DNA from 2 places in the Micrococcus sp. M4NT genome. Region 2 is predicted to be linked to the other one. Evidence: riboswitches for the same ligand, from Rfam matches in the RefSeq annotation. Region 2 holds a riboswitch; the other holds the start of a gene.
What was found. A riboswitch is a leader RNA that binds a small molecule or an ion and turns the genes downstream of it on or off. The one in region 2 is predicted to bind thiamine pyrophosphate.

Region 1 (4,189 bases), on a different contig from region 2:
CGGGGCGTCCCGCAGGCGCAGGGCGCGCACGCTCCGCGCCGCGGTGGCCCCGGAGATCCCGACGGCGGCCATGACCACCAGGAACTGCAGCGTGGAGAACACCGCGGCCACCCGCAGGTCCAGGTACACCGAGGTCTGCACCCAGATCTCGGACTCGAGGGTGCCGTAGCCCGGCCGGCCCAGGGTCTGGACGATCCCGAACGCCGAGGAGCAGAAGAGGAACACGAGCGCGGCCGAGCTGGCCACGGCGGGCGCCAGCTGCGGGAGGGTCACGGTGCGGAACGCGCGCCAGGGCGAGGCCCCGAGGGTGCGCGCGGCCTCCTCCTGCCGCGGGTCCAGCGACCCCCACAGCGCGCCCACCTGGCGCACCACCACGGAGACGTTGAAGAACACGAGGGCCAGCACGACGGCGGCGGTGGACTGGTCCAGGCCCGTCCACCCCAGCGGCCCGCCGGGGGCCAGCACGGCGCGGAACGCCACGCCCACGACGACGGTGGGCAGCACGAACGGGACCGTCACCACCGCGCGCAGCAGCGCGCGGCCCGGGAACGCCCGGCGGTGCAGCACGAGTGCGGCCGGCAGCCCGAGCAGGAGGGCGGCCACCGTGCCGGCCGCCGCCATCCCCAGGGTCTGCCCGAGGATCCGCCATGTGCGCTCGCGGGCGAGGACCTCGCCGAACGCGGTGAGGTCCAGTGCGCCGTCCGCGGACACGCCGCGCCACAGCATGGCCGCCACGGGCCACGCGAAGAACACCGCCAGGAACGCGAGCGGCACGACGGCGGCGAGCAGCCACCACGCGCCGATCCCGTCCCCGCCGGCCCGCGTGCGGCGCCGTCGCCGTCCGCCCGCGGGGCGACCCGGGGGCGCGAGGACGGGCTCGGCGAGCGCGGGCGGGCCGGGGACCTGAGAGGTCACTTCCCGGCGTGCTCCTCGTGCAGCGCGGTCCACTCCTTGAGCAGCTCCTCGCGCTCGGCGTCCACGGCCTTCGGATCCGGGGAAATGGGGTCCTCGGCGAGGGGGGCGTTCTCGGCCCACTCGGCGGGCAGCTCCACGGACTCGTCGATCGGGTACATGTACATGGACTCCGGCAGCGCCTTCTGCACGTCCTCGGAGAGGAGGAAGTCGATGAACGCCTGCGCGCCCTCGGGGTTCTTCGCGCCCTCGACGACGCCGGCGTACTCCGTCTGCGGGGTGCAGGAGGCCTCCAGGACGTCCGTGGCCGGGGCGAACGCGGGGGAGGAGGAGTAGGAGAGCACGATCGGGTACTCGCCCTTGCCCTCGCCGCCGGAGAAGTCGGTGTAGTACGCGTCCGACCACGAGGCGTCCACCTTGGCGCCGCCGTCGAGGGCCTTCTCCCACCAGCCCCTCCAATCGTCGCCGAACTCCTCCTTGGTGGCGGCCAGGAGGGCGAGGCCGGGGGAGGAGGTCACGGGGCTGGTGAGCACCGTCAGCGTCGCGTACTGGGGGTCGGTGACGTCCTCAAGGGAGTCGGGGACCTCCACCCCCTCCGCCTCGAACCACGGGGTGTCCACGTTGAGGCACACCTGCCCCTGGTCCACGGGGATCATCCGGCCCTCGACCACGCGGTCCTTCGCGGACTCGGGCAGGTTCGCGGGGGTGTACTCGGCCACCACGCCCTCGTCGATGAGCCGGTGCGTGGAGTGGTCCTCGATGCCGTACACGCCGTCCACCGTGGGGTGGTCCTTGGCGAGCAGCAGCTGGTTGACCACGGAGCCGGCGTCGCCCGGGGCGGTGGTGGAGAGCTGGTGGCCCGACTCCTGCTCGAACCGGGCGATGAGCTCCTCGGGCAGCGCGAAGGAGTCATGGGTCATGATCGTGACGGTCTTGCCACCGCCCGCGGAGTCGGAGCCGGAGGCGGCGGAGCCGGACGTGGTGGCCGCGGCCGCGGCGTCCGCGGAGCCCGCCGCGGAGGAGGAGCCGGAGCCCCCCTGGCCGGAGAGCGAGCAGCCCGTGAGGGCGAGGGCGGCGCCGGAGAGGGCTGCCAGCGCGGCGGTGCGCGGGCGGCGGGCGTGCTCGGTGGCGGTGCGGGTCATGCGGGTCTCCTCCTGCGCGGCGGGAGGGGCCGGGGGCGGGCCCGCGGCATGCGGACGCCCCGGGAAAGGGTCTCGACTTCCTTCGCCGGTGCGAGCCGGAGCAGGTTCGAGGGTCTGCGGCGGACCGCACTCTCAGCGCCGCTGCGGCGCTCCCCTGTCGATGTGGACTGGGGCGAGCCTATCGCGTCCGCGCCGACCTTAGACTGCACGCGTGAGCACCCCCGACGAGGCCGCGCCGGCCGGACCCGCCCCCGCCCCCCAGGTCGCCCCGGCGACGCCGGCCTCCGACTGGGACATCCGCCGGCCGCACCGGATGTGGCCGCGCATGCTCGTGATCGTGCTGACGCTCGCGGGCCTCGTGGTGCTCGTGCAGTTCCTGCAGGGCATCTCCTCCATCATCGCGCCCGTCTTCCTCGGGCTGAACCTCGTGATCGTGGCCTACCCCCTGCAGCGCTGGCTGATCGAGCGCGGCGTGCACCCCGTCCTCGGGGCCACGGCCACGGTGCTCCTCGTGGTCACCGTGCTGGCCGTGTTCGTGGGGCTGATCTTCTGGTCCGGGCTCGAGCTGGTGAGCTCCCTGCCCGAGTACGCGGGGCGGTTCCAGGCGATCATGCAGGACGTCTCGGCGTGGCTGTCCTCCCAGGGGCTCACCCCGGACATGGTGAACGCGCAGCTGCAGGCCGTGGACATCAAGCAGGTCACGGGCGCCGCCGTCACCGCGCTGACCGCCATCGCGTCCAACGTCTACGCGGTGGTGGGCCTGCTGATCACCGTGGTCATGGGGATGTTCTTCCTGGCCATGGACTCCATGGCCGTGGAGCGCCGCGTCCAGCTGCTGAGCTCGGCCCGCCGGGAGTTCGGCCAGGCGCTCATGGACTTCGCGGGCGGCGTGCGCCGGTACTGGGTGGTGACCACCGTGTTCGGGCTGATCGTGGCCGTCCTGGACGTCGTGGCGCTCCTGGTGATCGGCGTGCCGATGGCCCTCGTGTGGGGCGTGCTGAGCTTCCTCACCAACTACGTGCCCAACATCGGCTTCATCATCGGCCTGATCCCGCCGGCCATCCTGGGCCTCGCGGAGGGCGGTTGGCCCGCCTTCCTCGGCGTCGTCATCAGCTACTCGGTGCTCAACTTCGTGCTGCAGTCCATCATCCAGCCCAAGGTGGCCGGGGACGCGATCGGCGTGATCCCCACCGTCAGCTTCCTCTCCCTGCTGTTCTGGGCGTGGGTCCTCGGCCCGCTCGGTGCGATCCTCGCGCTCCCCTGCACCCTGCTGGCCAAGGCCATCCTGATCGACGCCGATCCGAACGCACGGTGGATCAACTCGCTGATCGCCTCGGACCTGAAGGGCATGGAGCGGAGGCAGTCCACCCTTCTGGCCCGGCTGCGCGGCGGCTCCTCCGCGGAGGAGGGCAGCCACACGCGCAAGGAGGCGCGCGGGGTGAGCGTGGGCCTGAGCCCCGCGGAGGCCCGGCGCGCCAAGCGGGGGCAGCCCCCCGCCGGGGTCAGCGGCATGGGGGAGCGGCCGGAGGATGCGGGGCCGCCGCTGAGTCCGGCCCCGGATCCCGTGGCCGGTCCTGCGGACGGGGCTGCACCAGCACCAGGTCGGTGAGGGAGCCGGCCAGGCGCAGCAGGGGAGGCGCCGGGAAGCGCAGCTGACGCCGTCCCGGGTGCAGCTCGGCCGTGAGCGCCGTGGCCGCCTCCTCCGTCGGCGCGTCCTCGAACGCCGGCCGCAGCACGTGCCCGCCCATCGGGACGGCGTCCACGAGCGAGCGCACCCCCTGCTCGGCGGGGTCGTAGGCCTCGGGCAGCGCGCCCCCGGGCACGGTGCGCACGCGCAGCGCACGGCCTGCCGCGTCCGGCGTGCCCTCGAGTCCGCGCAGCGCGGCCGCTCCGACCGCGTGCTCGGGGTGGAACCGGTCGGCACGCCAGTGCACCGCCAGCCGCCCCGGCTCGACGAAGCGCATCCAGCCGCCGAGGTGGCCCGGTCCGCCGAAAGGCCCGCTCCCCGGACGCCGGGGCAGGGCGGTCCAGACCACGCGCGTGACGCCCAGCAGGCCCGCGAGCTCGGCCTCCGCCTGGGCGGCGCTCCAGCCCGGGTTGACCTCCGGGGCCAGCACGGCGCCGGCGTCGACCAC
Region 2 (4,189 bases):
CCCGAGCGGGGCGAGCATGCCGGCCGCGGCGTGGGTGGCGGCGTCGCCGGCGGCGGGCGCGTCCAGGTCCGGGGCGATCACGGTCACCTCGTGGCCGGCGTCCCGCAGGCGCACGGCCGTCGCGAGGCCGACGATCCCGGCCCCCACCACCACGCAGCGCATGGGCTCCTCCTCACGGCGGCATGATCCGCATCGAGTCTGATGGTCGGCGCGCCCCGCGCGTGCGCGGACTGCGTCCCTCTCAGCCCGCTGTGGCGCGGGCTCCCATGGATGCCGCCCAGCATACGCCGGGTGGGCGGACGTGGCAGGGTGGGCGCATGCCGCACCGCCCCGCCGCCCTCGCCACACGCGCCGAGCGCGCCCGCCGCCTCGCGGGCGCCCGCCTGTACGTCTGCACGGACCTCTCCCGCCACGTCCGCGACGACGGCGCCCTCGACGCCGGCGCGTTCGCCGCCTTCGCGGCCGCGTGCTTCCGCGGCGGCGTGGACGCCCTGCAGGTGCGGGACAAGCGGGTCGAGGTGGGCGTCGAGCTCGAGGCCCTGGCGATCGTGGTGGAGCTGGCGCGCGAGCACGGGGCGCTGTCCGCCGCGAACGACCGGGCCGATGTCGCACTCCTAGCCGGCGTGGACGTGTTCCACGCGGGCCAGGACGACCTGACGAGCACGCAGGCGAGGCGCGTGCTCGGCCCCGAGGTGCTGCTCGGGCGGTCCTGCCGCACCGAGGAGCAGGTGCGCGGGGCCGCGGCCGATCCGGAGCTGGACTACTTCTGCACCGGGCCGGTGTGGGAGACGCCGACCAAGCCCGGCCGGGCCGCCGTGGGGCTCGCTCTGCCGCGGTTCGCGGCGGAGATCACCGCCCCCGGCGGCGAGGCGGCGGGACGTGTGTTCTTCGCGATCGGCGGGATCGACGAGGACCGTGTGCCCGCGGTGCTGGGCACGGGCGCCGAGCGGATCGTGGTGGTGCGGGCCGTGACCGGCGCCGACGATCCGGAGGCGGCGGCGCGGAGTCTGCGTGCGGCGGTCACGGGCTGACGCTGCCGCGCCCGGGTGGGAGCGGCGCGGCAGCGCCGCGTGGACGACCCCCGCCCTCGCCACGGGGTCATCGACCGTGACCATGACGCGGTCGTGCTCCTGCGTCTCGTCGAGGGGGACCTCCAGGAGCGGCCTCGTCGAACTCCCTGGGTCTGCCCATGGTTCGAGGGCAGCCATTCCAGAACGATCAGTCCCGATCGCCCGCCCCCCGGTCCCGATGGCTGTGGTCGAGCGGGCCGTGCCAGCGGTCGGTGCGCCGGCCGACGTCGAGCCGCTCCCCCGCCGCGATGGCCTCCGCGAGCCACGGCTTGGCCGTGCGCAGGGCGTCCTCCCAGGCCGTCCCGCCCGCGGCGAGCACCGCGAGCGCCGAGGAGAGCGTGCAGCCCGTTCCATGCGTCGACCGGGAGGAGACGCGCGCGCCGCGCACCTCGGTGACCCGGCCCTCGGGGCCGATCACGGCGTCCGGGACCCCTTCCGCGAGGTCCGCGGCATGCCGGAGGTGGCCGCCCTTCAGGACGACCGTCACGCCGTGCTCCGCGGCGAGGCCGCGGGCCAGCTCCAGGGCGTCCACCCACCGCGCGGGGACGTCCGCGCCGGTCAACGCCGCGAGTTCGGGCAGGTTGGGCGTGACGACGTCCACCGCTGCGAGCAGCGGCGCCCACCCGGCGGGCACGGCGGCGTCGGAGAGCGCGTCCCCCGAGCTCGCCACCATCACGGGATCCAGCACGACGCGCGGGGGCCGGACCCGCTCGAGCCAGTCGCGGACGGCATCCCGGAGCTCGGGCGAGCCGAGCATGCCGATCTTCACGGCGTCGAGCCCAATGTCCGCGGCGACCGAGTCCAGCTGGGCGCGGACGACGTCGACGGGCAGCGGATGCACCGCCTGCACGCCCTGCGTGTTCTGCGCCGTGACGGCCGTGATCGCGGTGAGCCCATAGCCGCCCCACGCCGCGATGGTCTTGAGGTCGGCCTGGATGCCGGCGCCGCCGCCGGAGTCGGAGCCGGCGATGGACAGGACGCGGGGCACGGACCGGCAGTCGGGGGCGCTCATGCGGCCCAGGGTGCCACGTCCGGCGCCCCCGCCGTGCGGTTCGACACACGCGGCCCGGATGGTCTAGCGTCCGTGGCATCCCCACGGGGGCCCCTGGCATGGGGCTGAGATCGGACTGACGCCGTCCGACCACCGTCTGAACCTGTCCGGGTCATGCCGGCGAAGGAAGAAGGAGACACGGCCATGGCCGTTTCCGAGCGCACCGCTCCGCCCACCACCCCTGCCCCCGCCGAGGCCGCCGCGTCCGAGTCCGCCGAGGCCGGCGCCGCCGTCGTCGCGGAGGAGAACTACCCCACGCACCGCCTGGGCTTCCTCGAGGACCCCGAGCACGGCATCCGCGTGCCGGTGACCCGCGTGCACCAGGACGACTCCCCCGACGGCACCCCGAACGAGCCGCTCACCGTGTACCGCACCATGGGCCCGGGCGCCGACCCCACCCGCGGCCTTCCGCCCCTGCGCGCGGAGTGGATCCGCACGCGCGGCGACGTCGAGGAGTACGCGGGCCGCGAGCGCGACCTGCTCGACGACGGCCGCTCGGCCGTGCGCCGCGGCGCCTCCACCCAGGAGTGGCAGGGAGAGAAGCGCGCACCCCTGCGCTCGGCCGAGGGCCGGCGCGTGACCCAGATGCACTACGCCCGCCGCGGGGAGATCACTCCGGAGATGCGCTTCGTGGCGCTGCGCGAGGGCCTGGACGTCGAGCTGGTCCGCTCCGAGGTGGCCGCCGGGCGCGCCATCATCCCCGCGAACGTGAACCACCCCGAGGCCGAGCCGATGATCATCGGCAGGGCGTTCGCCGTGAAGGTCAACGCGAACATCGGCAACTCTGCGGTCACCAGCTCGATCGCCGAGGAGGTCTCCAAGCTCGAGTGGGCCACCCGCTGGGGCGCGGACACCGTCATGGACCTCTCCACGGGCGACGACATCCACACCACCCGCGAGTGGATCCTGCGCAACTCCCCCGTGCCGATCGGCACCGTGCCGATCTACCAGGCCCTCGAGAAGGTCGGCGGCGACCATCAGGCGCTGACCTGGGACGTCTTCCGGGACACCGTGATCGAGCAGTGCGAGCAGGGCGTGGACTACATGACGATCCACGCGGGCGTGCTGCTGCGCCACGTGCCGCTCTCCGCGGACCGCGTCACGGGGATCGTCTCCCGCGGCGGGTCGATCATGGCCGGCTGGTGCCTGGGGCACCACAAGGAGAACTTCCTCTACGAGCACTACGACGAGCTCTGCGAGATCTTCGCGCGCTACGACGTGTCCTTCTCCCTCGGCGACGGCCTGCGCCCCGGCTCCGTGGCGGACGCCAACGACGCCGCCCAGTTCGCCGAGCTGGACACGCTCGCCGAGCTGACGCGGCGCGCCTGGGAGCACGACGTCCAGGTCATGGTGGAGGGCCCCGGGCACATCCCGCTGCACCTCGTGCGCGAGAACGTGGAGCGCCAGCAGGAGCTGTGCCAGGGCGCCCCGTTCTACACGCTCGGCCCGCTCGTCACGGACATCGCCCCGGCGTACGACCACATCACCTCGGCCATCGGCGCCACGGAGATCGCCCGCTACGGCACGGCGATGCTCTGCTACGTCACGCCCAAGGAGCACCTGGGCCTGCCGAACCGCGACGACGTGAAGACGGGCGTGATCACCTACAAGATCGCGGCGCACGCCGCCGACGTCGCCAAGGGACACCCGGGCGCCCGCGACCGCGACGACGCCCTCTCCAAGGCCCGCTTCGAGTTCCGCTGGCGCGATCAGTTCGGCCTGGGCCTGGATCCGCAGCTCGCCGAGGAGTACCACGACGAGACGCTGCCCGCCGAGCCGGCCAAGACCGCGCACTTCTGCTCGATGTGCGGGCCGAAGTTCTGCTCGATGCGCATCAGCCAGGACATCCGCTCCGAGTTCGGCACGGCCTCGGACCAGGCGCGGATCGCGGAGGCGGGCATGGCCGCGAAGTCCGCGGAGTTCCGGGCCGCCGGTGGGTCCGTGTACCTGCCCGAGCCGAGCCTGCGCCGGCCCGAGGGGGACGGGGTGCTCGCGAGGGACTGAGCGGTCCGTGCCGCGACGCGGGGGCCAGGGTGCCGGCCATGAGCACCTCCCCCCGCGCGCGGTG

Region 1: linked by a shared signal. The riboswitch ahead of NJC10_RS02985 (thiamine ABC transporter substrate binding subunit) and the one ahead of thiC (phosphomethylpyrimidine synthase ThiC) in region 2 are both predicted to bind thiamine pyrophosphate.

What each region holds. Positions count from the first base shown of each region.
Region 1 is NZ_JAMYEH010000003.1:116,424-120,612, forward strand. It holds gene NJC10_RS02980 (ABC transporter permease) at 1-915, opposite strand, end outside; gene NJC10_RS02985 (thiamine ABC transporter substrate binding subunit) at 912-2,054, opposite strand; TPP riboswitch at 2,115-2,220, opposite strand; gene NJC10_RS02990 (AI-2E family transporter) at 2,266-3,663, shown strand; gene NJC10_RS02995 (agmatine deiminase family protein) at 3,557-4,189, opposite strand, start outside.
Region 2 is NZ_JAMYEH010000007.1:135,045-139,233, forward strand. It holds gene NJC10_RS06520 (FAD-dependent oxidoreductase) at 1-162, opposite strand, end outside; TPP riboswitch at 167-271, opposite strand; gene NJC10_RS06525 (thiamine phosphate synthase) at 318-1,031, shown strand; gene thiD (bifunctional hydroxymethylpyrimidine kinase/phosphomethylpyrimidine kinase) at 1,219-2,082, opposite strand; TPP riboswitch at 2,156-2,267, shown strand; gene thiC (phosphomethylpyrimidine synthase ThiC) at 2,266-4,125, shown strand; gene NJC10_RS06540 (hypothetical protein) at 4,164-4,189, shown strand, end outside.